2 regions of the Carnobacterium mobile DSM 4848 genome follow, and region 2 is predicted to be linked to the other one. Evidence: a T-box and tRNA genes for the amino acid it is inferred to sense, from the RefSeq annotation. Region 2 holds a T-box; the other holds one or more tRNA genes.
The links. A T-box is a leader RNA that pairs with one kind of tRNA and senses whether it is charged. The one in region 2 lies ahead of leuS (leucine--tRNA ligase), so its partner is inferred to be a tRNA-Leu.
Positions count from the first base shown of each region.

Region 1: it has a tRNA-Leu gene. The T-box ahead of leuS (leucine--tRNA ligase) is inferred to sense a tRNA for this amino acid. The anticodon was not compared.

Region 1 is NZ_JQMR01000001.1:2,288,215-2,304,832, reverse strand. It holds gene BR87_RS10960 (galactose ABC transporter substrate-binding protein) at 1-190, opposite strand, end outside; gene BR87_RS10955 (DUF368 domain-containing protein) at 398-1,294, opposite strand; gene BR87_RS10950 (osmoprotectant ABC transporter substrate-binding protein) at 1,519-2,427, shown strand; partial or broken gene BR87_RS13700 (Rieske 2Fe-2S domain-containing protein) at 2,823-2,915, opposite strand; gene BR87_RS10945 (YdhK family protein) at 3,117-3,704, opposite strand; gene BR87_RS10940 (MgtC/SapB family protein) at 3,875-4,558, opposite strand; gene BR87_RS10935 (substrate-binding domain-containing protein) at 4,827-5,804, opposite strand; gene BR87_RS10930 (sensor histidine kinase) at 5,794-7,548, opposite strand; gene BR87_RS10925 (response regulator transcription factor) at 7,578-9,203, opposite strand; tRNA gene BR87_RS10920 (tRNA-Leu) at 9,534-9,618, opposite strand; gene BR87_RS10915 (ATP-binding cassette domain-containing protein) at 9,887-12,160, shown strand; gene BR87_RS10910 (glycosyl hydrolase family 28-related protein) at 12,250-13,671, opposite strand; gene BR87_RS10905 (SprT family protein) at 13,785-14,243, opposite strand; gene BR87_RS10900 (Tex family protein) at 14,410-16,593, opposite strand.
Region 2 is NZ_JQMR01000001.1:1,135,210-1,151,827, forward strand. It holds gene ltrA (group II intron reverse transcriptase/maturase) at 1-872, opposite strand, end outside; gene BR87_RS05220 (ABC transporter ATP-binding protein) at 1,665-2,333, opposite strand; gene BR87_RS05225 (ABC transporter permease) at 2,345-3,436, opposite strand; gene BR87_RS05230 (iron-containing alcohol dehydrogenase) at 3,617-4,798, shown strand; gene BR87_RS05235 (single stranded DNA-binding domain-containing protein) at 5,016-5,327, shown strand; gene pepV (dipeptidase PepV) at 5,768-7,168, opposite strand; gene BR87_RS05245 (NAD(P)H-hydrate dehydratase) at 7,334-8,161, shown strand; gene BR87_RS05255 (pseudouridine synthase) at 8,496-9,218, opposite strand; gene BR87_RS05260 (putative polysaccharide biosynthesis protein) at 9,293-10,960, opposite strand; gene leuS (leucine--tRNA ligase) at 11,147-13,564, opposite strand; T-box leader at 13,644-13,865, opposite strand; gene BR87_RS13480 (LysM peptidoglycan-binding domain-containing protein) at 14,140-16,618, opposite strand, start outside.

The DNA of each region.
Region 1 (16,618 bases), 1.2 Mb from region 2:
CTTTCGAAGCATCTTCTAAAGCCTGACGAACGGAAGAGATATACGTATCGTCATATTTATAAAAAGCGACACCAATTTTATCTCCTGATCCTGATGATTCGCCTTCAGCTGATGAATCTCCACAAGCTGTCAATGTACCAATTGTCAATAATGCAGCTGAGCTCAATAAAAGTTTCTTAAATTTACCCATCCTTCTAACCTCCAAATTATAATAGTTACTTCACATGTAAACGTTACCATTTTATTCTCTAAACGACTATGTGATTTCATACTTTTCCTGTTCAAAATGATACGATACGCTATTTTTAAATAATCGACCGAGCCAACTCCAAAGTAAAATCAAAAAAGATGGAACAGAAGTGTCGATTGCACTTTCATTCCATCTTTCTAAGCTAGCTTACTTCATTTCTTTTTTTCCCAGTTGATAAATACCATAAAAACAAACAACCATTAAAATGATTCCGATAATAGAAAAGGAAAGTGCATGAGCGGTATGCAAATCATTCAGTGCATTTGTATTTAGCAAAATAGCAACAGGTGAAGCAAATACTAACCCTAAAATCCCACTGTAAGTTATTGAACTATAATTTTTAAATAAAAATTCAATCATCTTGCTGATTAAAAAAATTCCAATCAAAACACCAATACCGAAAACAAATAATACGATAAGATTAGGCAAGAGAGCTTCCATATCACCAGTCCGCAAAGCAGTAATAAAACTCGTGATCGTATTAATAATGGAATAATAGTAGCCTAAAATCATCAATACCAAGGATCCGCTTATTCCAGGGATAATCATTGTCGCTGAGGCAATGATTCCAATCAGAAATAATTTAAGCAGGCTATACGGTGTCAGTGCAATCGCGTTGAAAGAAGAATCTACTCCTTGAAACAAAGGTAGAACTGCAACTAATGCAAACATCAAGATAAAGAAGATCAAATGACTCAGTGAAATTTTTTCGCCTTTAAATTTCAAACCAGCTTGAAAAGAAGTCCATAATAAGGGAACGCCGCCTAAAATCAAACCTATAAAAGCTAAAGCTGTGGGTAATGTATAGTTGCTTAACAAAAACTCAATTGTATAAGTAAAGGCAACGATTCCCAAAGCTGCTCCTATCAAAATAGGCAGCAACGTTTTTAAGCTGACTTTCCAATTTTTAAACAAATGACTGATTGAAGAAATCATCCGGTCATAAATACCTAAGGAAACGGCCATCGTTCCGCCGCTAACTCCAGGAACAATATTAGCTATGCCGATTACCATTCCTTTTAATACATCTAATAAATAATTCATGTTCATCCTCTTTCGTTAGATAATAATTACTTTAACATCATAACAGAAGCAGTCCGCCAAATAAACCTCCACTCTGCAATTAAAGTAGCTGATTCCTTACTCAATCTAATTTTTTATCTTTTAAAGTAAGAAATGGTATACTTAAAGAGCTGATAAGAAAATATTTGCGTAAACATAATAAAGGAGAATAGGTTTTGTTAAGATATTTATTTGGAGGTTAAAATATGAAAAAAAAGTTTATTGCTTTTTTTGTTTTACTTTTAGTTGTACTGAGCGGTTGTTCCTTACCCGGCCTTGGTTCAGGTAAAAGCAGTATTAGAGTATCTGGCGGGGTTACTTCAGAATCTCAAATTTTAGCTAATCTCGTAAGCGGGATGATTGAACATGATTTAGGTACTTCTGTTGAAATCATCAGCAACTTAGGGTCTGCCAACATTATGCACAACGCTTTATTACGTGGCGATATCGATATTGCTGCTCCACGTTACACGGGTACAGACGTCACTGGAATACTTCAGCTGCCAGCAGAAAAGGATCCGGAAAAAGCTTTGGCACTTGTTCAAAAAAAATTTGCCAAAAGATACGATCAAGTTTATTTCCCTTCTTATGGCTTTGCTAACAACTTTGTTTTTATGGTTACTAAAGAAACAGCTGAAAAGTATGATTTGAAGACTATCAGTGATTTACAAGCAATCGCAGGCGACTTAACAGCAGCTGTTGATGCAACTTGGCTAAAACGTGAAACGGATGGGTATCCTGCATTTATTAAAGAATATAATTTTGATTTTAAACGCGTCTACCCCATGCAGATCGGTTTAGTTTACGATGCTTTAGCTTCTGGGAAAATGGACGTAGTTTTAGGTTATTCTACTGATGGTCGAATTGTGAGCTACGATTTACAAATACTGGAAGATGATCATCAGTTCTTTCCTTCTTACGATGCCAGTTTAGTTGCAACGGAAGAGATTTTAAAAGAATACCCTGAGCTAGAAGCTACTTTATCAAAATTAACAGGACAAATCTCAACAGAAACCATGCAAAACTTAAATTATCAAGTAGATAATGATTTATTGGAACCTTCCAATGTTGCTGAAAAATTTTTAAAAGAAAATCATTATTTTGAAGAAAAGTAATAAGAAAAGCTTCTAAAGAGACTTGATCCAAGTTGCTTTTCTAGAACCCTTCGAACATACTACATGTAAAAGAGCGAAGAGAATGAGATTGTGGTTCTTTATCCAATCGTGTTGGTAATGCTTAAATAATAAAATTTCCTCCGGAATTTACGCGTCTGCTTGCAAGAAGCCATGGGAACGACTGGAGCCTTATCTGTCTCCAGCCTTTCAAGCCTCAAACGAAGCCTAACCGCTTCGTAATTCGCATTGAATCCTTTACATGGCTGCAAGCAGCCGCTATTCCTCCAAAAATTTCAAGATTGTAGAATAGATACATTCTTCTTACCAACACAAAAAATAATAGAACCGAGATTGTTGTCTCATCCTCCTCGCTTTTTTTCTTAAATGTGTTCTCTCTATTTGTCTTCTATCGTTTTAAGTGGATTAATAGCTGGTCCTTCCAAGACTTCTCCTTCATAAGAAAAACGTGATCCATGACATGGACAATCCCACGTGCGCTCAGCATCATTCCAATTGGTGGTGCAGCCTAGTTTTCCTTAGTTTGTGCTCTTCCTTTTTCTTTACAGACCCAGCTCGTTGCACCCGATTTCTTTAGTTAAATAAAACAATAAGAAAATGATTTAAAAAAAATATTCCTGTAAGCTCTTTAAGCTCAACAGGAATATTTTTTCTTTCAATTTGGATGCTGTCTATTTTCCAGAGAGTTCATCTTCTGTTACCCATTTATGATTTTTAACTTCTTTTCCACCATTTTTTGGCATGTAATCAATCATATATACAGTAGTTTGTTTAGCATCTTCAATTGTTGCCGTTGCGCCTTTCATCCCTTCCATATGATCAGCTTCTATCTCTACTTCATCTCCCGGTTCTAACATATTTTCTCCGGCATCTTTTATTTCTTCTTGAACAACCCATTTATGGTCTTCTACTCTTTTTCCGCCATTAGTAGGGACATACGAAACTTCATAAGCTGTTGTGTCGAAAGCTCCTACGATCGTTGCCTCTGCATCTTTCATGCCGGCCATGTGAGTTGTTTCAATAGTTGCTTTGTCGCCTACTTTATATTTTGGATTTTCTGCTTCTTTTAATCCTGTCGGAACTTCACCAGAATCTTCATGCTGCATGCTTTCCATACTATCCATATCAGCCTCGCTCATTTCACTAGAAACAGAAGGAACAACTGACTCAATACTTGCTTCACTGCTTGATGATGAATTATCTTCATTAGAAGAACAAGCTGATAAAACTGTTAAAGAAGTTAAGGTTATAACTCCCATTAATATTTTCTTGTTTTTCATTGTTCTGAGACGTTGGTGTCTCTCAATCTTAAATATGAGAGAAAAACGCCTATTCACTTCCTTTCTATTTTAATACTCATTTATAAAATGGTCTTTCTGATGGATACACCAATTTTATCGGTTATCTTATTCTCTGTCAAAAAATTGACTTATTCATCTGCGGAAAAGTCTGCTCTTTCCACTATGACATCAGGAATTGTTTGAATTTCTTCTAACAACATCGTCCCTTCTCGTGGATTATTGGATCTGATGTAAAATGTCGCATAATAAACTGTTTCCCCTTCGATCTTTTTATCCTTCACTTCATACTTTTGCAGGTACCTGTTCTTTTTTCGTAAAAGTTGAATAATGTCTTGTAATATCTCCTTTTTTGGCGTAGAAATCTCAAACATAGTTGTTTTTGTGCCGATTTGTTTAAATATGATAGTGGTTAATTCAAAGCCGATCAACGTCAAAATTGTTGCACTTATTCCTACAAAATAAAGCCCTCCACCTACTGTTAAACCGATCCCAGCTGTTGTCCATATTCCAGCTGCACTAGTCAGTCCCTTAATAGAATACTTTTGGATAATGATCATTCCTGCTCCAATAAAGCCGATCCCGCTAACGACTTGAGCTGACACCCGAGCTGGATCCAATTCATAACCAGCCATATCAATAACATCATTGAACCCATGTTGGGAAATAATCATGATCAATGCACTTCCTAATGAAACTAGAAAATGCGTTCGAATCCCAGCTTCTTTTGCACGCAATTCGCGATTGATGCCAATCGATCCACCTAAAATACTGGCCAATACCAATCTTAGGAAAAAAATTTTATTCAGTTCCACCGCTTACCACTTCCTCATATCTGCTAAGTTCTCTGTATCTTCTTCTATTGTTTAACTAATTTACTACTTTATTTTGTCATCCACTAACCTTGCTATTCTATATAATCTAAGCATATCGCTGTTTAAGAACTTTATCAAATGATTGACATCGCTTTCTATAAGACGAATCATTTAAAGACTAACCAAAAAAAGATAGATTCTTTTTAGGAATATACCTTTTTAAGTACAATTAACATGCAAAAAGATGAAAATAGTAGGTTTTCTTTAGTTAATAGGTAAAAGGGAATAGAAGCTTTTCTTTATCTGTTTGATACATATTCTTTTTAGTTACTAATTCAACTTCAGTGAACAGCGGTTCCGCTGCTCTTTTTTCATCATTAGGGTTTAATGCTCTTTGAACGGCCAAATATCCGATAGCAAATGGGTTTTGAACGATCAATGCTGCGATACTTCCAGTTTCTAATAGTTCAATGCATTCTTTTTGAGTGTCAAAACCAATAACGGCTACTTTATCTTGCAGTTCTTTGGCTTCAACTGCTCTTCCTGCACCTATTGTTGTTATTTCATTAAAAGCAACGATTCCATCCATTTCAGGGTACTTACTCAACATTTCTTCGGTTAATAATTGAACAGTTTTGCTATCCGACCAAGAAAGCTGCTGCTCAATAATCTCAATATCTGGAAAGTTTTCTAAATAAGTATGAAATGCTCTTTCCTTTTCTCTTTCTTGGCTATTATTTGCCAGCTCTTCAAAATTCAAAATCCCGATTTTTGCTTTTGTTCCTAATGCTTCAATTAAAGCTGTCCCTGCTAATTCTCCTGCCTCTTGATCGTTTGTTCCAATATAATTCTGGTCTTGAGAATCGCTTAAAAAACTATCAATCATAATAATAGAGAGTCCTTTTTCAGAAGCCCTAGCTAAGTCTTTTTGACTTTGCTCAATATCTGCAGCTGAAAAAATAACGGTATCTATTCCTAAATTTACTGCCTCTTGAAGATACCGATTCTGCTGTTCGCTATCGTTAACTTTAGCAGGAATCCGTTTTAAAACTGTCACATCACTGTATTCTGAAACAGCTTCAGTTACTCCTTCATCAATCATTTGACTATAGTAAGTTTCTTCTGAATCTAAAATAAGCATAATTGTATGTTTCGCAGCAGCTTGTGGTTCACAACCCAGCAAAAGAGAAGCCATACATAAGAAACTGAAAACCGATAAACTTTTTTGCTTTCTATTACTCCTCATTCAGGTCACCTTTCTGAATAGATTTAGGTAGCCAAATATTAACAGTTGTACCTACATCCAGTTCACTCTTGATTTCTACTCCATATTCTTTTCCGAAGTACATCTGCACTCTTTGATGGACATTACGAATGCCGATTCCAACTTTTTCACTATTTTTTTTAGTTTCAATATCTTTAAGAATATCCATGGAAATCCCAATTCCATCGTCTATCACTTGGATTAAAATTTTCTCCTTCTTATCTAGTGCTCTGATAATGATTCGGCCTTCATCTACCATTCGTTCAATTCCATGATAAAGTGCATTTTCAAGAAAAGGCTGAATAATTATTTTAACAGTTGGATTATTTAAAATGGTTTCATCTGCTTCAATTGAATAGTGAAACTGATTTTTATACCGAATCTTTTGAATGATCAAATAACTTTCTGCATGCGCTAGCTCTTGCCGGAGCGTAATAAATTCACTGCCTTTACTCAAAGAGATTCGGAGTAATTTTCCGAGTGCAGCTACCATTTCAGCGGCCCCTTGGTTATCTCTTCTTTCTGACATCCACAAAATAGATTCTAATGTATTGTATAAAAAATGCGGATTGATTTGAGCTTGTAATACATTCATTTCACTTTTTCTTAATTCCTCTTGCTCAGTTTTAACTTGATCCATCAAAGTTTTTACATGATCAATCAAATGATTGTAAGAACCTGATAAGCGTTGAACTTCTATGAATCGTTTTTCATTTGTATACGTGTCAAATTGATTATCGTCTACATTGCGCATTACTTTAACCATATTTGTAATTGGTTGAGCAATATACCTAGCCACACTAATGCTCAAGATTGTAATCAAGCCTGCCACTGCTAAAAAGACCCAGAACATATATTTTTGGAACTCTCTTAATGTTTCTTTAATTGAATCTTGTAAATAAGAAACCCCTACCACTTTCCAACCGGTTGATGGCACTGTAGCTATAGCAATGGTGTTTTTTTCATCTTCTGTCATGTAGACTCCATCTAATTTATCAGTAACAAATTCCAGGTTTTCTTCTTTGGCATTCGTTTGAATCATTCGTTGTTGTGGATGATAAACTAATTCATTTTGATTATCTATGATGAAAGAATACCCTCTTTTTCCAATCGTTACCTTATTAAAATAACTGCCTAACGAGTTAAAGTTATAATCAATTAACAACACGTATTTCTCATTATGGATCAGTACCGGTGTGGTGACTGACAAAACCCATAGGTAGTTTTTTTCAAATAAGTTTTGTACATGCGGTGCAGAAAAAGTAAATTGATTAGGCGAGATTTCAGTTTGGAACCAGTCTTGTTCATAAATTGACGTTATTTTTTTAGGTCTATATTGGGCAGGTGCATAATGAACTACTTGACCTAAAGTATCTACTAAACTAATTGAAACCACATTTCGGTTTAAACGGTAACTTGTTCCTAAAAGTTCAGAAATACCATCGGCTTGCAATGTAGATCGTTTAAGCTCATCCAGAATGCCATAAGCTGTACTTGTCATATTTTCTATCTCATTGGCTAAAGTGATGCTGGATTGCGTTACACTTTGCTGAGTAGTCGTTTTAGTTGTATTGATCAGTGTTTCTTTAAAAATAGCAGCTAAAGAAATTGAAAATAAAAAAATAGTAAAAATAGACAAAACCCCTAAAGCCAACGCCAAAATTACTTGTAAACTTTTTACTTTTTCTTTTATGCTATTGCCAATCCGTTTGATTGTCTGGAGCATCTACTTCACTTCTTTCACCAGCTTTTTAACTAGTAGCTCATTTTTTTGAACGTTTCACGGATTTTATTTGGCGATTCTCCAAAGTACTTTTTAAAACAATAAGAAAAATAATGTTGATCGGTATACCCTGAGGACATGGCTACTTCAAATATTTTATGATCTGTTGTTAACAAATACTCTTTAGCTTTTTCCATACGAATTTTAACTAAAGCTTCGGTAAAAGAAAGCCCATTTTCTTTTTTAAAGAGAGAACTAAAATAGCTAGGACTTATTAGCATTTCTTTGCTCACAGATTTTAAAGAAATTGATGGATCGTCATAATGATCATACAAATAATCATAGCTTTGTTTAGCAATTGAATCTGTTTTCTTTTTACGCTGCATTTGAATTTTATCAATGACCGATAAACAATAATCTTTAAACCACTCTTTGATAATATTCATCTCTTGATAGTGGCAAATGTCAGAAATCATTTGTATGTAATGAAGCATATCAGAATCATATTTTGAAATCACTGACTTGGATGCTCTTAAAACAGCCATGTACAATTCCATCAAAAAAATTTGAATGTGCTCTTGTCCTTCGTTGCTCGTACCAAACGATAGAAATAAATAATCTATAAAAGCCTCCAATTCTTCCGTCGCTCCGATTTTAATTAAAGAAGCCAGTTTTACTTCATTGGCTTCATCAAATACTAATTCTTGCTGGTTGCCAGTTTCAAGGTCAGAAATGTAAATACCTTTATTTTTTTCAATCAGTAATCGGTAACTTAATGCTGAAACAGATGATTGAAATGCCCGCTTAGTGGCTGACATCCCTTCATATTCTTCGCTAATCCCAATTTCTACAGAAAAACCAAAAATTTTCTGTGCACTTTCGCTGATTTCTTTTACTACAATATCTGTATACAATTCAATATTTTCTTTGGTATCTGACAAGATAACAATGATGTTTGACATAAAAGAAAAAACTTCTCCATTTAAATATTTTTGCACAATTTGACGTATCGTATTGGTCAAAGAAAACTTAATTAATTCTAAATTTTGATTTTCGTGATAGTTTTTTTTAAAAGAAGTACTATCAATGTTTACATTCAATAAAACCTGTCTTTCACCTGATAAGTTTAGTTGATACGTTTCAATCATTTTTTGTAGTTCTGTTTCTGTTATATTATTATAATTATCGGTAATCAATGAAACTAAAAAAGACATTTTAATAGCTTCTATTTTTTCCAAATAATCTTTTTCGATTCTTGCTAAGTCATTTGCTTCTTTTTTTTCTAAATCTAGTTTTCCACGCACTTTATTTAGCATTTTTTCTAAATCATTGATTGAAATGGGCTTCAGCAAATACTCCAAAATATTTAACTTTATCCCATCAACTGCATATTCAAAATCATCATAGCCACTTAAAAATACGATTTTAACAGAAGGATTCTTTTCTCTTACTCGCTTAGTTAATTCAATACCGTCCATGATTGGCATCCGAATATCGGTAATCAGAATATCTGGAACATTTTCTTCCATTACTTCCAGCGCCTCTATCCCATTGCTTGCTTCTCCTACTATTCGAAAGCCCATTTTTTCCCATTGAACAAGTTCAACAATGGACTGGCGGATATCTTGTTCATCATCAACTAATAAAATTGAATACACTTTACTGTTCCTCCTTTTTAATAATCCTGCTTTCATTCTAAGCAACCGCTTACAATATATCAATAACAATTTAAAGGATACTAGCTTTAACTACATAATTATCTGTTGTTTTCTCGGTACCGTGTAGTGCCATATCACTATTCAGCTTCATAGTGTTCATCGAAAATTTGCAGAGAATTATGCAGGACTCCCAAGAAAAAAATAGGAAATATTAACAGTATAATACTTTTCCTTTATTCAGTAGGTAGTAAACAAATTTCAAAAAAATAAACCTTTAAAAGAAATCGTTTTGCTTTCTTTTAAAGGTTCATTGCTCAGCTAGTTTTCAGATGCGGACGGGGGGACTCGAACCCCCACCGAGAATCTCTCGACCAGCCCCTCAAGCTGGCGCGTCTACCAATTCCGCCACGACCGCTTAGTCTAACCCTTCTAAAACTCAGTTTATTTCTTATAGTCATAACTATACATTTACAAAAGTAATTTTGCAATAGGTACCGCAACATACAAAGCCAAAATAAGAGCAGATATGATAAAAAGCAGTCCTCTTATTTAAGCTAATATTTTCCACCTTTATTCTATTTCTGTTAACCTTATAGGTGAAATTTGATTTGATACAACTTTTATAATGAAATAATTTAATATTCAACGAGATGATCAATAAAAAATATCAAGGAGGATATAATATGCCAAATAAAAAAGACGAAATTATATTAAAAGGACTTAAAGAAAATAATTTAAAAAATATTAATTTAACTATCCCTAAAAATTTAATCACTGTTTTTACAGGTCTGTCTGGTTCAGGAAAAAGCTCAGTGGCTTTTGATACGCTTGCAAGAGAAAGCAGAAGGCAGATGACTTTAAATTATCCTTTATATGTTAGAAATCAGATGCCAAGATACGAACGACCTCACGCGGATCTAATGCAAAATTTAAGTCCTGTTGTGGTAATACAACAACGATCTATAAGATCAAATTCTCATTCAACAGTCGGAACTTATATGGACATTGATCCGCTTATTCGGCTTTTATTTTCTAGAATTGGAGAACCTCAAATTGGAAGTGCTACGGATTTTTCCAGGCAAAGCACTTTCGGGAGATGTCCAACGTGTGACGGTTTTGGAGAAGTAGTAACCGCTGATTTAAGTAAGTTAGTTGATTTTGATAAGTCTCTTAGAGAATATGCTGTTCAATTTAAACCTTTATCACCTTCAGGTTGGCAAGGTCAATGGATGATGACTTGTGGTTTATTTGATCCGGATAAGCCTATTAAGAATTATTCAAAAGAAAATCAAGATTTATTTTTATATGGACCTCCTGGCGGCGGTACTATTTATGCACCATTCCATACTAAAGACGGTCCTCAAAATGCACAATGGGACGGACTGTTGCCTAGATTTACAAGACTTTATATTAATAGAGATGTTACAAAGCTAAAACAAGTGTCTCAAGCTGACGTTTTGGCAGTCTCTACACATTCTGTCTGTCCGCTTTGTGGCGGAACGGGACTAAATCCCAAAGTCTTAGACTCTAAAATTAATGGGTTCAACATTTTGGAATACTCTGATTTAGAAATGACAAAACTAATCAACGAGCTCAATCATATAACGGATTCTATTGGGAAATCTATTGCACAACAAGCTGTCTCTCCAATAGAACAACTGATAGAAATGGGTTTAGGGTATCTAAGCTTATCGAGAAAAATGGAGACGTTGTCAGGAGGCGAAGCTCAAAGAGTAAAGATTGCTCGACATTTAGGCAGCAGCTTAAATAATATGACTTATATTTTTGATGAACCTAGTGCTGGTTTGCATCCTGAAGAAGTCGGTATGCTAATCAGTATGCTAAATAGTATAAAAAATAAGCATAATACAGTCATTGTAATTGAACATGACTTATCCATTATAAAAGCTGCTGATGAAATCATTGAAATGGGACCAAGTGCAGGTATCAAAGGTGGAGAAGTTATTTATCAAGGCACTCCTCTTGGCTTAAAGAATAGCCAACGAGCTTCGACCTCTTTAGAAAAACAATTAGAAATTAATAAAAACCCTAGAAAAACAGACACCTTTTTTTCGCTTGATCATGTTACTAATAATAACTTAAAAGATGTGAGTGTACGCATTCCTAAAAACGTTTTGGTTTCCGTTTCGGGAGTGTCAGGTTCTGGCAAAAGTTCATTAATGTTAGAAGCATTTATGCAAAAGTATCCAGAAACAATCAGTGTAAACCAAAGCAGCATTGGAATATCCAGCCGTTCTACGCTTGCCACATATATGGGGATAATGGACGATATACGCGCTATTCTCGCGAAAGTTACTAACCAGCCAATTGGATTATTTAGTTTCAACTCTTTAGGCGCTTGTCCTGTATGTCATGGAAAAGGTGTTACTCAACCTGATGTAGCTTTTGCAGATCCGGTAACTGTCGTCTGTGAAGCTTGCGGCGGTACACGTTATTCAGATAAAGCACGCTCTTATCAGTATAAAGGAAAAAATATTGTTGAAATATTGGAACTTACCATTGACGAAGCTCTGTATTACTTTGAAAAAGAAAAAAACATAAAAAAAGTAAGCACACTAAAAGAGGTCGGCTTAAGTTATTTGACACTAGGTCAAACGACAAGTTCTTTAAGCGGCGGAGAGATTCAGCGACTTAAGCTTGCAAGTTATCTAAAAAAAGAAGGTCAAATTTATCTTTTAGACGAACCTTCACTAGGCTTGCATATGAAAGACAACGCGAAACTTTTAGAAGTTTTTCAAAATCTTGTAAATAAAGGAAACTCTGTGATTATTATTGAACATAATCTTGATTTTATAGCTAAAAGCGACTGGATTATTGAAATGGGACCTGAAGGCGGAAAAAAAGGCGGTTTTATTATTTTTGAAGGACTTCCTAAAGACTTATTGCTAGCTAATACATTGACTGCAAAATGGTTAAAAAAAGAGGTTAAAGAATAAGATCTGAACTTTACGATAAAAGCTGACCTTTCGTAAACTATCCCAAATACAGTAAACAGCACCACACAAAAAATATGTGATGCTGTTTTTTATTTATAGTTTATTTGAACATGAGAAGTTGTATCACTAACTCGAACTATTCGATTCCTTTTAGAGTAATTTTCCAATTGAATATTTTTGATTTTGACTTCTCCTGCTCGATATTGTATTGAAATAGCAATATGATTAGCATCATCAACTGGTTGTGCTTGCGCAAAAAAATGATTGATCGCTACTTTTTGATAAGCTGAAATAACGAGAGCTCTTGGTGATGATGCTGTATAAAGTTGCGTTTCTTGTGGATAATAAGCAGCTAGATAGGTCCCTCGTATTCCAAAAGCCGATCGAGACGCTTTATCTGTCAGACTATGGTGCCCAATATGTCTAAAGTTATACGACCGATTGTCATGATAAGAATAATGTCCAATAATTTGTGTATCCGAAGCAGCTGAACTTGTTTCATGAGCTTTGATTTCAATCCCTCCAAAACAATAAGCGGTAAGATTGTTGGTCAACGTCACGTGTTGGGATCCATCATCTACCTCAATGCCATTTGAATTGGATTGCCCTGTTTTGTGCGCACGGCCGGATGGATGATGTAAAAAGCTGTTTGAAATCAGAATATGATCACTGTGATGAGTTGTAATCCCATCATCACCGAAACCAGAAACTTCTACTTGATCGATCCAAACATAACGGCTGCCTAAACGAGCACGTTTGCCATCACCAAAATAATTATAAAAAGCTGAAGTAACATCGACGCCATGAAGTCCAGGGTTTTTAACAATGATATCCCGAACGAGAGCATACTGGACATGAGCTAGTGTAAGTCCGCTCGAACTTGTCCCACCTGAGGCACTTCTTTCCGCTTCAGAAAACCGTTGGATATTCCAATCTAAACACAGACCTTCTATCCTCAGAAAATGGTTGCCTTTTAAATAACTTAAATTGCTGACCAATCGTTCTCTTTTTGGCGCGGAATCAGCCAAAACCAAAGTAGTCGTTCCTGATCCGCTGCCAATCAATTCTGTATAAGAAGGAAGCTTAATCCCTCTTGTTCGATACGTTCCAGGTGGAATGATTACCCGACGCCTGCCAGATGAAATAGCTCGTTTAAAAGCTGCAGTACAATCTGTTTTCCCATCCCCAACTGCTCCATAATCCAAAACAGATACTGTTCTGACTTGCTGGCTTAAACGAGTCATTGCCTGGTCTAACTGGCTTTTCCAGATTGGGAAAACTTGACCAGCAGCATCGACCGTTACGGCCGGCTCTGTTGTAAAATCAGTTTTTTCTTTAGACCATATAAAGCTATTCAAATAACGGGCAGGCTTCTTTCTAATTTTATTTAACCCCTTTAACAGGTTAAATTGCTTTTCTGTTTCCTCGATCGCTACTTGCTTTTTAGCTACTTGAGAATAATCTGGAAACGTTGCACTTAATAATTCTTGAATGACGGTTGTTTGTTTCATACGGTCGTCCCCCATGCGGTAAATTTTGCTTATGCTTACTGCTATCAGCATAACAAATTTAGCTGTTTAACTGTTAATAACTCGTATCAGCTTTAGTCTCTTTTTTTTGAAGCTCATTCTGTCTGCCCTGAAAGAATGAGCTTCCCACGACATTTTCCGCAAACATATCGTTTTGTGTTAAAACGTCTTTGCCGATAGATAGCATTCTGACATGTTTGACATTGGTAAACCCAAAATTTTTTCGGTTGTTTCACGGGTGCTAATGATTGAACATAACGCGTTCCGTCTACTTTTTTCAGCAGCTGCTTAAAATCAACATCTTTGTGTTGGTAGCCTTTACCTGCTAAATGTAAGTGATAATGACATAATTCATGTTTTATCACTTTAATAAACTCTTCCATGCCGAAAGTTTCTAAGATCTTGAGGTTAAAATCCAAATTATGTGTTGCTAAGTGATACCTTCCTCCGGTTGTACGCAGACGGTTATTAAAAGTCGCTTGGTGTTTAAATGGTTGTCCAAAATCGTTTATTGACGTTTCTTCTACTAATTTCTGCAATTCTTTTTGATTCAATTTTCCTATTCCTTCCTATACTATTCACTACTTCCAAAAGCTTTTTTCCTCCGTTAGACAAAAAGGAGGAGGATGAGACAAAAGTCTCATCCTCTTTCTGAACTATTTTTCTTAAACGTGCTCCAAAAAGCAAATTCCTTTTATTTTCCTTATGTGTTCTATTGCTTTAGTCTTGCTTTTTAGGCGGCAGCATTGTTAAAGAGATACGACCTTTATTGACATCAATGTCTTCTACCCAAACCGTCACCACATCACCGACAGCTACTACATTTGTCGGGTGTTGGACATAACCTTTGCTTAATTTTGAAATATGCACTAGCCCGTCTTGTTTCACGCCGATATCGACAAATGCACCAAAATCGACTACGTTCCGGACGGTTCCTTCTAATTCCATTCCAGCTTGCAAGTCTTCCATGCTTAGCACGTCTGTCCGTAACAAAGGTGCCGGCATTTCATCACGCAAATCACGTCCTGGTGTGGATAAGGCTTGCAGCATATCTTTTAGTGTTTCCTTGCCTAATCCTGTTGCCTGCATCAATTCTGCTTGTTCTAATTGTTCTAAAGCTTTTTTAGCTTTCATACTGCCGACGTCTTTTAACGTTACACCGGCTAATTCTAGAATCTCTTTAGCTTCTTTATACGTTTCGGGGTGAATCCCAGTATTATCCAAAACATTCTTTCCATCAACGATTCGCATAAACCCAACCGATTGCTCATACGCTTTTGGTCCTAAGCGCGGCACTTTCTTTAATTGTGCTCGGCTCTCAAAACGCCCATTTTCTTCACGATAAGCAATAACGTTATTGGCAGTTGTCTTATTTAAACCGGCCACATGTTGCAGCAATTGTGCACTTGCAGTATTCACATTGACACCTACTTGGTTAACCGCTGTTTCGACAACAAAATCCAACCGTTCTTCTAAACGTTTTTGTGACACATCGTGTTGATATTGGCCAACACCGACCGATTTAGGATCGATTTTCACCAATTCGGCTAAAGGATCTTGTAAACGACGGGCGATGCTGACAGCACTTCTTTGTTCCACTTGCAGATCTGGAAATTCTTGACGAGCAACCGGACTAGCTGAGTAAACAGAGGCTCCTGCTTCGTTGACAATAACATAGAAAACTTGTCGATCGATTTCTTTTAAATTATCAGCAACAAACGTTTCAGATTCTCGACTAGCGGTGCCATTTCCGATTGCCACCATTTCTACATCAAATTGTTCGACTAATTGTTTAAATTTAACAGCTGCTTGATTTCGAGCTTCGTTGCCAGCTGGTTTATGCGGATAGATTACATCAATATCGATAACTTTTCCAGTAGGATCGATAACAGCTAATTTACAGCCTGTCCGATAAGCCGGATCTAATCCCAATACCATTTTACCTTTTAACGGCGGTTGCAACAATAAGTTGCGCAAATTCTCGCCAAAAATATTAATCGCTTGTTCATCAGCTTGTTCAGTCAACTCAGACCGGATTTCACGTTCGATTGACGGCCCAATAAACCGTTTATAACTGTCTTCAATAGCTGCTGTCACATATGGGGCAGCAGGCGACTTTTCCTCTTTAATCATCTCCTTAACTATATACTTAAGGATGCTAGGCTCGTCAATTAACAAGGCTACTTTTAAAATTCCTTCTTTTTCACCGCGGTTGATGGCCAATATTCGATGTGAAACCAATTTATTAACCGGCTCATTGTAATCATAGTACATTTCAAAAATGCCTTTTTCATCTTTTTCTTGTTTTTTGACCGTTGATGTTATTGTGCCATTTTTAGCTGTGTAATCACGGATCCAAGTCCGGTAACGCGGTTCATCACTGATTCTCTCAGCAATAATTTCATGAGCCCCTGCCAAAGCAGCTTCAACTGAAGCTACGTTTTTTTCTTCGTCTATATACTTGGCTGCTTCTGCTGTCACATCACCCATTGAAAAAGTCAGCAACCAATCTGCTAATGGTTCCAAGCCGCTTTCTTTGGCAATCGTTGCTTTCGTCCGGCGCTTTTGCTTGAATGGACGATATAAGTCTTCCACTAATTGCATTTTATCTGCTTTTTCAATAGCCTGTTTTAATTCTGCAGTTAATTTTCCTTGTTCTTCAATTGTCCGGATAACATCACTTTTGCGTTTTTCCAGAGTTTGTAAATACGTATACCGTTCTTCGATTTCACGAATTTGTACTTCATCTAATGTGCCTGTCATTTCTTTTCGGTAACGGGCAATAAAAGGCACTGTATTGCCTTCTGCTAATAAGTTTAAAACAGTAGTTAATTGTTTAGTAGTGTACGTTTTTAATTCTTTTTTTAATAAATCTAAAACTATTTTTTCAGCTGTTTCAGTCATTCAGTTCTTCCTCTCTCGTTCCATC
Region 2 (16,618 bases):
TACTCAGTAACACTCTCCATGACTCTTTCACCAGCACGCTGACTTTTAACATAGATAACGAAATCATCCGCGTAACGAATAAATTTATGCCCTCTTCTTTCTAGTTCTCGATCTAGTTGGTTTAGATATACATTTGCGAGTAAAGGTGACAGTGGGCCACCTTGCGGTGCCCCCTTATCTGTTTCGATATAGATATCTTTATCTAATATCCCAGAGCGAAGAAATTTCCAGATTAACTTTAATACAACTTTATCTTGGATAAATTCTTCTAAATAGGCTCTAAGCTTTTGATGGTGGATGGTATCGAAATAACTTTTCAAATCGCAATCGACCACTATTCTATACCCTTCTTCATAATATTCTTCCGCTTTTTGTATGGCTTGATGGGCACTTTTACCTTTACGGAAACCAAAACTATTATTTGAAAAATAGGGGTCAATCATTGGGTCGATAACTTGCAAAATAGCTTGTTGAACAACTCTATCAAGTACACTTGGAATACCTAAATAACGTTTAGAACCATCTGGTTTTGGTATGGGCACTCTTCGAACAGGTTGAGGTTTATACGTACCGTCCTTTAGTTTCTGTACTAACGTTGGGTAATATTTCTTCATATGGTCCTCTAGCTCTTCGACCGTGATACCATCTATTCCTGGAGCTCCTTTATTTTTTCGTACTTTTTCATACGCTTGCCATAGATTACCACTCTCTATGACTTTATCTATTAACGTGATACCATCTTGTTCTTTCATCTCCATGCTGTCACTACTACGCGCTCTTACATACTCTTTCGCTTCCAGCTTGTCCCTTTGTAAGAAGCCATCTTTTCGGTCTTTACCACGATGTTTTCTGCGATTTTGTAGTGACTTCACCTCCTTGTTTCTTCAAGATTATTATTGTTCTGCCCTTCAGAGAACGGCGTTCTCCTACTATGGCATCTGCTGACTTCTCACTATTCGTTGTTACTACGGTGTTTGCCGCTAGTGAGACCTCCCCGGGTAAGAATGATAACCTTCCACTCATGTCACTGCCTCATTTACTGTAGGAGATTCGTGCAGTATAGGACTTCACTTTATTTGGCAAGCTCGTCCATCTCCAGTCAGCCTTGTATGAGATTTCTGTTCGTCAGTGCGAGTGTTTGCGTCCAGCTTCCTCCTCACGGGGGACACCCTTGCTATTCGCTAACAGTTCCTACTGCAAAGCCTGTAGTGGACTTTCACCACCAAGTTATCACCCATGCCGGGCGCACCAAAAAACAAGCCCTTCAGAAAAGATGAAGGGCTTGTTTACCGAACAGAATCGATAGAGCCCCAGGATACGAAAACTAGGACTCAACTAATTGAATAGTTCGAATCCTAGGGCATAATTAAAATTAAGTTGTTTTTACTTAGAAGAGCAGCAGGCATAACAGATGCGAAGGTCAATTGTTTTTCTTTTCTCATAATGTTTTCCCACCCCTTAAATGTATGTTGTAGTTGAATGATACCTGCAAAAATTAGAATAGTCAAACGTTATTTTAATCTTATTTTCATCATAAAGCCACTCTGCTAAAAGTAAGCGCGTTCAATAATCACCGTTTTATTCTAGTTATTAGCGTAGCAATAGCTTTTTTTGTAAAAAAAGAGAACTAATAAAAAATATTTTTTTCATTAGCTCTTTTTTTATTATTTTTTTGTCAGTATTCCATCTTTCATCACATATACACTATCACAATGTTCAATTAACCGCTCATCATGTGTGACCATAATGGTAGCTTTTTTTTGTGCTTTGGTTTCACGGGCTAAAATTTTGACCACTTCAAATGCTTTTTCGGAGTCTAAACTAGCTGTTGGTTCATCTGCTAAAATAACCGAAGGCCCATGGTAAATTGCTCGTGCGATAGCTGCACGTTGGCGTTCTCCCCCTGATAAGTCGCTTGGGTATTTCTTTTTCAGTTCTTTTATTCCAAGTTCGTCTAATAAAGTATCGCTTTTAGTTGTGTCCATTTTAGTTTTGTTTACTTTGTTCACCAAACGCAATTGGTCTTCCACCGTTAAAAATGGTACTAAATTTGAAGCCTGCAAAATAAACCCAATTTCTTTAAACCGCAAAGCAGCTCGTTCTTTTTCAGGCACTTCGCTAAACTTATGATTGTTTATCATTACTTTTCCTTCAGAAGGAGTTTGCAATCCGCCGATAATCGTTAACAATGTACTCTTACCTGAACCGCTCGGCCCAATGATTGCAGCAAACTCACCTGCTTCAACTGAAAAGTTCGTTTTTTTCAATGCTTCAACTTTCGTATGTCCTTCGCCAAAAGTACGCGTTACATCAACTAATTCGATTAATTTCATCTTGTCCCCTCCTAACCGATCGCTTCTAATGGGTCAATATTGACTACTGTTCTGACTGAAAACAAAGCACCTAATACAGCTACTAAAATCAATAAAAACGTTATCGCCGCTAGAAAGACTACGTTGGTTCGATAAGGCACCGCTGCTGGTAAAACTAGAGCTGTTAAAATAGTTAAGCCTAATCCGATTCCCACTCCTACTGCCGCTAATAAAAAAGTTTGTGCGACAACTGAAGCAGAAATATACCTGTTCGAGATTCCTTGGGCTTTCATCACGCCAAACATGCTGGTTTTTTGCAAGGTTAAGACATAGATAAAGATGCCAATCACAACAGCAGCAATTACCACTAAGAAACCGATCATCAACCCAAAGGTCAAAACTTGCGCAGTATAGCCTGGTATTTTATTAATGTATTCTTTAATCGGATAAGCGACCAAGTCATCATTATCGATTTGTACCGTATCCAATGACCCGCCTTCCCCCCTAACGACTACTGCGCTGATACGTCCATTATCAGAATCATCCGCTTTTTCAAAACGCACTTCTTGAAAAGCCGGTATAGTCGTATACAAAACCGGTGCTACATTGAATTTAGCATTTTCTGTAAATCCTACAACGGTTACTTCTTTGTCATTTCCAGCCAGCTCTAAGGTATCTCCAATCTCCACGCCTTCTTCTTCTTTCAAACTGATGTCAGACACGACTTCATCTTTTCCGCTAAATGCTTTGCCTTCGATTACTTCCGGCATAATAAATTGATCAGCATCAATACCAAAAAACGTGACATTTATTTTAGCATCTTCACCAGTCTTTCCAGCTTTTCTGACAACACTTGGAGCTTGTCCTAAAAAAGCCACCTCTTCACCGGTCACTTCTTTAGCTTGTCCCAATGTCATCATGGACATATTGATATTCGTATTAGATTCATCGGTCAGCACAATTCCATCTGCCTCCCATTTATCTACACTAGTGCGGTTATCTTGCGCTAACCCATACGCTAAACCAACTAGAAAATAAACTAAATAAGAGACTAAAACCAAAACGCCAATAATTAATGCAAAACGTGTTTTTGAATATTTTATTTCTTTCCACGCTAAAAACATTCTTTCACTCCTTTTCTTAAACATATTTAACTAAATATACCATAAACCAATGGTTATTTTATAACTTTCTGATTCTTATCTGCACGGGAGCAACTCCTTTCCTTTTCTTACTTCTCTGCGCTTAATCGTACAAAAGTTGTGCTATACTAAAAACACTTAAACAAAGGAGTGAAAAGACGTATGAAAAATGAAATGAACAATTTTACTTATTACAACCCAACAAAAATCGTATTTGGCAAAAACCGTGTTCCTGAATTGAGTCAACTGATTCCGCATGGCAAGAAAGTTCTGATTACTTATGGGGGAGGCAGCGTGGTAAAATTTGGAACTTTAGCTAGAGTTAAAACGGCTTTGAAGGGTTACGAAATTGGAGAATTCGGCGGTATCGAAGCAAACCCAAATTTTGAAACAGCTATGAAAGCTGTAGAATTAATCAAAAATGAAGGGTATGACTTTTTACTAGCAGTTGGCGGCGGTTCCGTCATTGATGCAACTAAGTTTATTGCTGCCGCAGTCCCTTTTGATGGCGATCCAATCGATATTTTTGGAGGCGGCATCGGAAAACGTCTACCGGTCACTACTGCTTTGCCATTTGCTACGGTTTTAACGCTGCCCGCAACAGGTTCAGAAATGAATGCTGGATCAGTTATTACTTTTAAAGAAAAACAAGCAAAATTAAGTTTTGGCAGTCCATTTGTTTTTCCGCAGTTTTCTATCTTAGAACCTGAAATTACTTATACTTTACCAGAACGTCAACTAGCTAACGGAGTGATTGATGCTTTCGTGCATATCATCGAGCAGTACTTGACTTACCCTGTAGGTGCTATGGTTCAAGATCGTTTTGCGGAAGGTTTACTGCAAACTTTGATTGAAATTGGACCCAATATTATTGATGAAACCAATCATGATTACAACTTGCGGGCTAACTTTATGTGGACAGCAACCAATGCTTTAAATACCGTTCTTTCCCCTGGTGTACCTCAGGATTGGGCATCTCATGATATGGGACATGAAATTACAGCTCTTTATCAAGTTGATCATGCCAGAACCTTGACTATTGTTTTGCCGGCATTATTAACCGTGCGTAAAGCAGAAAAATGGGATAAACTTTTACAGTATGCTGAGCGTGTCTGGCATATCACCACTGGCAACGATGAAGAAAAAATCGATGCCGCTATTGAAAAAACAAAAACATTCTTTGAAAGCTTAGGCGCTCCTACTTCTTTTAAAGATATCGGTTTAGGCGAAGAAGTGATCGACCCATTAGTAGCTCAATTAGAAAGACATGAACAAACTGCACTATCTGAACGCGGCGATCAAACTCTGGAAGTAAGCCGACGCATTTACCGTCAAGCCCTTTAAGCTATTGATTCTTTCTCTTTTTCGATTTTTATTACTTTATGCTTAGTTTTTTTTAGAATACCAAATACTCACTTTCCCGATCAGAAAACTCTGGTCGGGCTTTTTTTAAGGAATTCAGCTTATTTCATGTTCTGTTCGCTTTACTTATAGAACGTTTGTTCGTATAATAAAAATGTAACTATCTATAGTGAAAGTATCCAGCAAAGGAGCTGCTAATATGAATTCCGCCATTATTACAGGAAAAGTTGTTTCAGAAGTTAAGGTTATCAATACGCACAATGGAACACCTCTATGCCGTTTCACACTCGAAGCAGATGGACGTCATTTTAATTGTTTAGTCGCTGGGATGAAAGCTTATCAATTTGTGTATGCTATTGAAGAATATTCTATTATTACGATAGAAGGCCCCATTAACTCTCGCATGCAAGTGGTGGTGCAAAATTATCGGACTGAATCAAAGCCAAATTATTTTGGGCAAATATTTGATTATAAAGGCAGAAAATTACCGCATAAAAAAGTCATGTTTTAGTCTACTCAAAAATTATACCTTATATTCAACTGCTCGATCTAGTGTGTTAAAAGGTTTACTGAATAAAAAAGTTCTTTATTTTTTAACGTTGGTAAGAAAATTTCCTCCGGAATATGGGGTTGCTTGTGGAAAGCCATGGGACCGTTTGAGCCGAAGAACGTGTCTCAAAACTTACAAGCTCAAACCCAGCGTAGCAGCTAAAGCCTAACGCTAAGTAATTCTCCTTGTATCCTTTTACATGGCTACAAGCAACTCCCTCTTCCTCCAGAAATATTTGAGGTGTATTTCTAAATTATTTTTAACTGATTAACGTCAAATGTTATAGGACCATAAAAAATAAGACAAAAGTTTTTAGAAATGCAGCTGTATGCAGCATTTTAATCTTCTCTCGTCTTATTTTTTGTTGTTTCTTATACTATTTTTTTATAAAATGGTGTAATCTACTTGATTAATTCATAAATGGCTTCAGCATAGATGCTCATCGCATTCATTAAGTCATCAATTGCCATAAATTCATTTGCTTGGTGCATAGTGTCCACGCTATCTGGGAACATGGCGCCATAAGCTACACCACGTTCAAACAACCGGCCATATGTGCCTCCGCCAATCGTTTGTTCATGTGCTTCCAGTCCTGTTTGCTTCGCATAAACATTCAGCAAGGTTTGAACTAAAGGATCTTCTGCTGGTACATAATGCGGCAGTTGTTCTTTTCCCCGTCCTAATGTAACACCGTAATGAGAAAGCTTCTTATCTAATTCAATTTCGATGCTCTCCACACTGACTCCTTTTGGAAAGCGGAAGTTTAAAGCGATCATTCCGCCATCTTTCGGGGTAAAGGTAAATACTCCCGGATTCATTGTTAAATCGCCCATTACCTCATCAACATGGTTCAATCCTAATTTTTCAGCTCTTGAATCATCATGGAAAAATTCAGCTGTCATTTCTAAAAAGGCTTTAGCATCTCCGCCAAATGAGTATCTATTTAGAAAGACTGCCAAGTATGTTGCTGCGTTGACTCCGCCGCGCGGTTCCATGGCATGAGCTGCTTTCCCATTAACTTCAATGGTTACTTGATTAGCTTCAACAGAAACAGTGCCTGTTACGGGTGCTGTTTCGATAAAGTCATAGAAATCTTTTTCAAATTTCTCTGCTTCTTCGCTTTTAAAAATAACTGTTGCATCTTGAGGAACCATGTTTTCACGCAAGCCAGCATCAAAACTGATTAACGTATTTTTGCCGCCTTCCGTCGTTCCTTGGGTATTGATATATTCTGTTAAGATCCCTTTTTCTCCATTGATAATAGGAAATTCTGCATCGGGAGAAAAGCCGAAATCCGGTTTTTCTTCAACTTCGAAGTAACGGTCCATACACATCCAGCCGCTTTCTTCGTCTGTACCGATAATAAAACGAATCCGTTTAGAAACAGGTAAATCCAACTCTTTAATAATCTTTAATGCGTAATAAGCAGCCATACCCGGTCCTTTGTCATCACTAGATCCGCGGGCATAAATACGGCCCTCTTTAATAACTGGATCAAAAGGGTCTGTTTCCCAGCCGGTGCCTACAGGTACAACGTCAACATGAGCTAAAACTCCAAGTGTTTCATCTCCATCGCCATATTCGATATGGCCGGCTAAACTATCAACATTCTTCGTTATAAAACCGTCGCGTTCTCCTAATGCTAAAAAGGCTTCCAATGCTTTTTTAGGTCCAGGTCCGACAGGGGCATCATCAGTTGCTTGGCTGTCATCACGAACACTATCTATTTTTAACAAAGAAATTAAATCCGTTAAGAAATCTTCTTTACGTGCTGCTACTTCTTTTTTCCAATCTATTGTCATATGCTCAACACTCCCATCCTTTTTTCAACACCTCTATCATATCACTTTTTCAGTCGCATACCAATATTCGTCTCTTATTTCCTAAATATTTGACCAATGTTTTAAAGATGTGTTTTTTCGCCTTTGCCTTTATAATTAACTTACTAACTCTTGAGGAGGGAAAAAATGAACAGACTAAATCAAGAAAAAATACAAGGTTTGATTCCAAAAAGGCAAGCTGACAGTTACAAAGAAGATTACGGGAAAGTCCTTTTAGTTGGAGGAAGTAAAAGAATGGGAGGCGCAGTGATCCTAATGGCACTTGCAGCTGTTCACAGTGGAGCTGGTCTAGTAACGGTTGCTACCGATAAATGCAATCACGCGGCTTTGCATGCTCATTTACCGGAAGCAATGGTGGTCGACTGGAAAAACCAAAAACAACTTGAACAGCAAATAAAAGCCGCATCAGTTGTGGCGATTGGTCCAGGTATGGGCGATTCAACTGGTTCATTAAAAATATTGAAATTTCTATTGGCTCAAGTCCAGCCGTATCAACACATCATTATCGATGGTTCCGCTATCACGCTAATGGCAAAATATGACTTGCCGACGCCAAACGACAATACGATCTATACTCCACATTTGGGTGAATGGGAACGATTAAGCGGGTTAAAGCCAACTGAACAAAATGAAGCCGTAAATAGTGAAGCACGCGCTCAGTTAAATGCAACGGTTGTTTTAAAACAACACCAAACAGAAGTTTATTTCAAGGAAGATGTTTGGAAAAACGAAGCTGGCAATCCAGCTATGGCCACTGGCGGGATGGGAGATACATTAGCGGGAATCATTGCCGGTTTAGTCGCTCAAATTCCTGATACAAAATCTGCTGTTTTAGCCGCTGTTTATCTCCATAGCTATATTGGCGATCAGCTAGCTGAAAAGCAATATGTTGTCTTGCCTACCCATATTATCAATCAGTTGCCTGCCACACTTAACAAATTCACTGTTGATTAAAAATAAGTTTAGCAAATAGAGGGTTCAGAGAAACTTTCAATACTCTTCTTTGATCAATGAAGGAAAAAATTACTGATTTTTAGGCTTAATTTGTCCTTTAGTCGTTCTTTTGGGACAAACTTCCTGCTTTCTAGCCTTTGTCTGTCCATGAACCGTTCTTCCGGGACAAACTTTCTGCTTTCTAGCCTTTGTTTGTCCATGAACTGCTCTTTCGGGACAAACTTCTTGTTTTTTGGTCTTGGTTTGTCCATGAACTGCTCTTTTGGGACAAACTTCCTACTTTCTGGCCTTTGTTTGTCCATGAACCGTTCTTTCGGGACAAACGCTCCTTAATTTAGTTAATTGATTTCAAAAGTTCGATTTCTACTTCAGTCAACTTGCGATACTTTCCCAAAGCCAATGTTTCGTCTAACTTTAAAGGCCCCATCGTTACTCGTTTTAAATAAAGTACTTTTTTATTCACTGCTTTAAACATGCGTTTAACTTGGTGAAATTTTCCTTCATGGATAGTTACTTGAATGGTTGAAGTTTGTTTATCAGAATCGATGCCAGTCAGCGTTAAATGAGCTGATCGGCAGATAAAACCATCATCTAAAATGATGCCATCTGCAAATGCTTGGATATCTGCTTCATCAACGATTCCTTCAATAACTGCTTCATAACATTTATCTACTTCTTTTTTTGGAGACAATAAATTATGTGCTAACTTGCCGTCATTAGTAATCAATAACAAACCTTCTGTATCTTTATCTAAACGACCTACTGGAAAGGGATGTAGTAAACGGTCTTGCGGCGCAAGTAAATCAATCACCGTTTTATGCAGATTATCTTCTGTTGCGCTGATTACACCTTGTGGTTTATGCAGCATAAAATAACAAAAAGCTTGGAATTTTACCACTTCACCAGAAACTGTTACCTGATCCTTTTCAGGATCAATTTGAATTTTTCCATCTTTCACCAAACGATTATTAACCGTTATTTGTTTGCCTTTCAACAATTCTTTCGCTTCTTTTCTAGAACCATATCCTGTATGTGCTAAAAATTTATCCAACCGCATCTTATTGTCTCCAATCTTTATCATATTAAAAGAACTAGTCAGCACCTCTAACAGCTGCTAACTAGTTCTTGCCATTATTTGATTCTTAATTTTCTTCTTAACCCTGCTACTCGACTGCCTAATAAACGATCAGCTAGTCGTACTTTTAAAGTAGCATATAAATAAAAAATCCCGCCGACTGTTGCTGAAACACCCATATTGATCAATGATCCCATCCGGTCTTTAGAGTCAATAAACTGATACATTCCTTTTTGTATAAGGAAAACAATCAGCGCCATGGCGGAAGTTATCAATACCATTAATAAAATACGTCTGAACAATCGATTGAAGTCTAAGTGCGTCATTTTATAAATGGTACGCAGCATTAAATAAATTGTTACGCCAAAACCAACTATATTTGAGACCAGCATCCCATAAGTGTGGAAAAGATACAGTAATGGAAATTGTGTAACTAATTTAACTACTAAACCAATTACCATTGCAGTTAGCGCTGGTTTTGTTTGATTGGCTGCTTGAAGTGTTGACCCCAGTAAGACGAACAAGCCTAAAAAGATACTCATATAAGAAGACAATTGTAAAATATTTGTCCCAAAGGCGCTATAACCATAAAAAACGGTATAGAGTGGTTTTGAAACTACTGCCATTCCAATTGCAGCGGGCAACATAATAAAGAAAAACAATTGAATGCTGTCGCTTAACTGATTTCTTACATCTTTCATTTTATCTTTAGCTAGTAATTCTGCAATCAAAGGAACAGAAGTAATCGCCATTGAACTGGCCAAAGAAATAACAATCATAATGAGTTTGTTTGCATTTCCTGCAGCAACGGCATAATTATTTTCAATTTGCTTCGCTGTCATCTCACCGACCCTATTCATGATCGGTGCAAATGTAAATTGATCAATCAGTTGAAACAGTGTGATTCCTGACGCGATAATAGTGAAAGGGATCGCTGTTTTAATAATGGATTTTAAAATATCATTAGTCGAAACTTGTATTTTATTTTTACTATTGGCCACGTGAAAATCCAACTCGGGCTTTTTCCGCCAAATAATATACAGTAAATATAAAATACTAAACAAAGCTCCGATAAATGCTCCAAAAGTAGAAGCAGATACAGCATCAACTACTTCTCCATTCATGACAATCCGGATAATGTATACTGCCGCCAACATAAAAATAACGCGGCCTAGCTGTTCAATGAATTGTGAAATAGCAGATGGTGCCATTGTATTGTGACCTTGAATAAAGCCACGAGTGACACTCATACAAGGGATAATCAATAACGCCCAACTTAAGGAGCGAATAACTTGTGTTCCATCACTTACTGAAGCAGTTGGACTATTAGCAGCAATAAATGGAGCAATCAAATACATGACCGCTGCTGAAACAATTCCTGTGACCGCCATCAGCTGTAGTCCTTTTTTATAAATGTCACGACTAACTTGATATTCCCCTAAAGCATTGTAATAAGAAACTTGTTTAGCGATAGCAGATGGTACGCCAGCTGTTGCAATATATAAAAATAATGCATAAGGGGTATAACCTACCATATATAAGGCGTTTGCAGAAGTCGCTACATCTTGTGTCCCCATCCAAGCCATCCAAGGGATAATATATAACGCACCTAAAAGACGAGATAAAATACTGCCGCCTGTCATCCAAGCAGAGCCGCTGACCATTTTGTCTCTTGAACTTTTTTCGTCAATTTTCTTATTTTCATTTATAGTATCATTTGACATTTTCCATACCCTACTCTCATACTTTTATGTACTAATGTTTATTCTACTTCTTTACCATTTTGGTTGCAATGCCTTTACTGGCAGTCACCATGATATTTACCAAAACTTAATTTTCTCTTTTGCTTTTATCTTTTTCTCCAAAAGAAGAGCTGCTGTTTTAGTACCCCAGCAGCTTCTACTCTTCTATTAGTTTGCAACAATATTAACTAATTTCCCAGGTACTACGATCACTTTTCGAATCGTTTTTCCGGCAATAGCGTCTTTTATTTTTTCATTATTCATGGCTAAAGTTTCTAACTCATCTTTACTGATTTCTTTTGCTGCTTGAGCTTTAGCTTTCAACTTCCCGTTTACTTGGAAAACAACTTCAATTTCATCTTGAACTAAGAAAGCTTCATCATATGTTGGCCAAGCTACATAAGAAATTCCCGCATCGCTTCCTGTTAACATCGCCCACAATTCTTCACCTAAATGAGGAGCTACGGGTGCTAATAATTGGACAAAGCCTTTGATGTAATCAACTGGCAAAGCTTTAGCTTTATACGCTTCATTTACAAATACCATCATTTGAGAAATAGCTGTATTAAAGCGAAGGTGTTCAAAATCTTCAGTAACTTTTTTAACTGTTTGATGGTAAACCACATCTAAGCTTCCATCATTAAAAGTCGTTATGCGATCGCGAACTTTCCCTTCTTCATCTACGATCAAACGCCAAACACGGTCTAAGAATTTGCGGCTGCCTTCTAGTCCATTTTCGCTCCAAGCAATGGATGCATCTAAAGGTCCCATAAACATTTCATACATACGCAAAGTATCTGCTCCATATTTTTCTACCACATCATCAGGGTTTACCACATTTCCTTTTGATTTAGACATTTTTTCGTTATTGTCTCCTAGAATCATTCCTTGATTAAATAATTTTTGGAATGGTTCTTTATTCGGAACAACACCAAGATCATATAAGAATTTATACCAGAAACGCGCATACAACAAGTGCAATACCGCATGTTCTGCTCCGCCTATATAAATATCTACTGGCAACCATTCTTTTAATTTTTCAGGATCAGCCAACATTTTTTTATTTTTCGGATCAATAAAACGCAAGAAATACCAAGAGCTTCCAGCCCATTGTGGCATTGTATTTGTGTCACGACGTCCTTTCAAACCTGTTTCAGGGTCTACTACATTGACCCAATCTGTAATATTAGCTAAAGGGGATTCGCCCGTACCACTTGGTTTTATTTGTTCTGTTTTAGGCAGCAATAAAGGCAGTTCTTCTTCTGGCAAAGTTGTTGCAGTTCCATCTTCCCAATGAATAACGGGAATCGGCTCACCCCAATATCGTTGACGCGCAAATAACCAGTCGCGTAATCGATACGTAGTCTCTTGTTTTCCTACACTCTTTTCCTCTAGCCATTCATTCATCTTAACAATCGCAGCTTCTTTGTCCAATCCATTTAAGAAATCAGAATTAATATGCGGGCCGTCTTCTTGGAAAGCTTCTTTTTCAATATTTCCGCCTTCTAAAACTGGAACAATAGCTAAATCAAATGTTTTAGCAAATTCATAATCTCGTTGATCATGAGCTGGAACGGCCATAATCGCACCTGTACCATAGGAAGCTAAAACATAATCAGCGATCCAAATAGGCATTTTTTCCCCATTAGCGGGATTGATTGCATAAGCTCCTGTAAATACTCCCGTTTTTTCTTTGCTTAAATCTGTTCGATCTAAGTCACTTTTTAAACTCACTTTTTCAATATAAGCTTTAACTTCTGCCTTTTGTTTTGCTGTTGTGATTTTTTCTACTAAATCTAATTCAGGTGCCAACACACAATAAGTAGCTCCAAATAAAGTATCAGGGCGAGTAGTAAAAACAGTAAATTCTTCATTCGTATCTTGAACACTGAACACTACATTTGCTCCAACTGATTTTCCAATCCAATTGCGCTGCATATCTTTGATACTTTCAGGCCAATCAACTAATTCTAAATCTTCCAATAAACGTTCAGCATAAGCTGTGATTTTCAACATCCATTGTTTCATCGGTTTACGGAAAACAGGATGACCACCGCGTTCACTTTTTCCATCGATCACTTCTTCATTAGCTAAAACAGTGCCTAATGCCGGGCACCAGTTTACTGCTACTTCTGCTTCATAAGCCAGCCCCTTTTCATATAACTTTGTGAAAATCCATTGTGTCCATTTAAAGAAATCAGGGTCTGTTGTATTTATCTCTCGTTCCCAGTCATAACTAAAACCAAGAGAGTTGATTTGCCGTCGGAACGTTTCAATATTGTGTGCAGTAAATTCTGCCGGATCATTACCAGTATCAAGCGCATATTGCTCAGCCGGCAGTCCAAAAGCATCCCACCCCATTGGGTGCAAAACATTGTAATCTTGTGCTCGTTTCATCCGAGAAAGGATATCTGTTGCGGTATATCCTTCAGGGTGTCCTACATGTAATCCTTGACCAGATGGATAAGGGAACATATCTAAGGCATAAAATTTTTCTTTTTCCGAGTCTTCTGCTGTTCGGAATGTTTTATTGGTTTTCCAGTAATCTTGCCACTTTTTTTCAATCGTTTTATGATTAAAACTCATATCATTCTGCCTTCTTTCTGTATTTTCTCTTTTAATAAAAAAAATCGTCTTATGAGCGCGCAGATAAACTATCTGTTGCTCATAGGACGATTAAACATTTCATTGATCGTGGTACCACCTATATTTTCTACTATTTTGTAGACTCATCTTACCTTTAACGCAGGCGTTACGGCTTTACCTACTGTACTCTTTCAGTAAAGCAACATCCAAGGCGAGTTCAAAATTTTTCTTTATGCATTTCCACCAACCATGCACTCTCTTTAAAAGAAGTATTTCTACTATTCCTTTTCTTTGTTTTTAAACTATTGGTTTCATTCTATCAAATAAACGTTCTTTGGGCAATAGTAAAATACCCTTTAAGCTCTTATTCAAAAAGCATTCTACGGTCAGGAGTAGATTATTTCTTAATTTGCTCACTTCATCAGCCGTACCTGGTTCTTCCTTTCCGACCAACACATATACTAGTTAGGCCGGAAAAGTTTGTTCATACCAGTGCAGAAAAACCAGTAACCACCATATAATAGGAGCTTAAACGACGAGTCTCCTCTAGGTTTAAGCCCCTATCCTCATTCTATTTACTTTTTAGTCAAAAGAACTTGATCTATAAAAATGACGTCTGTTTTTAGGTAATTCCATTCTTTTAAATCTGCTACTGAAACAGTTAAACGATTAGCAATATCCCACAGCGTATCGCCGCTTTTTACAATATAGCTAGCTTGGTTAGTTGTATTTACTTTTTCATTAACAGTTGAAACTGGAGTAACCGGAGTATTGGTTTGTTTTCCAACTTTTACATTTAAAGATTGACCAACATAAATCGTATCATTGTTTAATTTATTCCAGGATTTCAAATCTGATACCGTAACGCCATATTTTAAACTAATAGCAGATAACGTATCGCCGCTTTTGACAGTATAACCAACGGAAAGATTTGAAGCAGTTGTATCTGGACTAGCGACGGTTTCTTTTGTACTTGTAGAAGAACTGCCTTTAATTGCTAATGCTTGACCAACATAAATGGCATCAGATTTTAAATTGTTCCAAGTTTTCAAGTTGGCTACTGAAACGCCTTTGCTATTCGCAATTCCCCATAAAGAATCTCCGCTTTTTACTGTATAAGAAGAAATCGTTGTATTAGTGGAATTAGAACTAGTAGATCCGCTTCCTGTATTCGTAGTTGGTGATGTTACTGTCCCGCCTTGAATCTTCAAGCTTTGGCCGACATAAATCGTATCAGTTGTTAAGTTGTTCCATGATTTCAAATTCGTAACTGAAACGCCTTTGCTGTCTGCGATTCCCCACAACGTATCGCCGCTCTTCACTGTATAGGAAGAAGTTGTTGTGTTAGAAGATACCGTATTACTTGACGTTGAGCTATTATTAGCTGAATTAGTACCACCTTGAATTTTCAAGTTTTGACCAACATAAATCGTATCGGATTTCAAGTTGTTCCATGATTTCAAATTCGCAACTGAAACGCCTTTACTGTTTGCGATTCCCCATAAAGAATCTCCGCTTTTTACTGTATAAGAAGAAGTCGTTGTGTTGCCAGAATTAGAACTAGTAGATCCGCTTCCTGTATTTGAAGTTGGTGGTGTTACTGTACCGCCTTGAATCTTCAAGCTTTGACCAACATAAATCGTATCGGTTTGCAAGTTATTCCATGATTTCAAATTCGCAACTGAAACGCCTTTGCTGTCTGCGATTCCCCATAACGTATCGCCGCTCTTCACCGTATAAGAAGAAGTTGTTGTATTAGTGGAATTGGAACTAGTAGATCCGTTTCCTGTATTTGTAGTTGGTGGTGTTACTATTCCGCCTTGAATCTTCAAGTTTTGGCCAACGTAAATCGTATCGGATTTCAAGTTGTTCCATGATTTCAAATTCGCAACTGAAACGCCTTTACTGTTTGCGATTCCCCATAAAGAATCTCCGCTTTTTACTGTATAAGAAGAAGTCGTTGTGTTGCCAGAATTAGAACTAGTAGATCCGCTTCCTGTATTCGTAGTTGGTGGTGTTACTGTACCGCCTTGAATCTTCAAGCTTTGGCCAACGTAAATCGTATCGGATTTCAAGTTGTTCCATGATTTCAAATTCGCAACTGAAACGCCTTTACTGTTTGCGATTCCCCATAACGTGTCGCCACTCTTCACTGTATAGGAAGAAGTCACTGTATTGGAATTTTCAGGAACCGTTGGAGCAGGATTTGGATTAGCAGGTACTGAAGGAGCCGTTACATTTCCACCAGTGTAGCCTCTATCAAATCTTGTTAAATCATAATTTTTAATAATTGCATTTAGTTTAGAAGCGTAAGAAGGATCGGTAGCATAACGACCTTGAAGCCAAGCCGTTGCTTCTGAATAATTATTAGTATTACTCATCCATGCACCTGAATAATAGCCATTGTCCCAATTCGTTCCATTTTTCAATAAGTTTGCATTATCTTGTAAAGACTCTGCATGAGATGGGTATTTTTTAAAGTTCTGCGGGATATAGATCCAGCCGCCACTTGCACTGTATTCTGAAGTATACATTGTTACAGATTGTCCATTATAACTGCCTTTGATTCCAAATAAATTATGGTTTGGAGAAGCAGACAATTTACTAGAACCCCAGCCACTTTCCAAAGCTGCTTGCGCAATCATAATTGAAGCATATAAATCATTTTTAGGTGCAACTTTAGCTGCATACGCTCCAATAAATTCCACAAATTCAGCATTCGACATGGTTTGAATTGCCTTATTCGTATTTAAAGCTGTTGTTGCTGCTGTTGCTGCTTTTACAGTTTCAGCTGCAGCTTTATTTACGGACAATACTTGTCCTGCATGAATCAAATCAGAAGATAATTTATTCCAGCTCTTTAAATCAGCTACAGAAACTCCATTTGCTTTAGCAATTTTATTTAATGTATCACCAGATTTAATGACGTATGTTTTTGAGTTCTCCATGGCTTTAGCTGCTTTTTCTTTTGCTGCTTTTTCTTTTGCCGCTTTTTCTTGAGCTGCCTTTTCTTTAGCTGCTTTTTCTTTTGCTGCTTTGTCTTTTGCCGCTTTT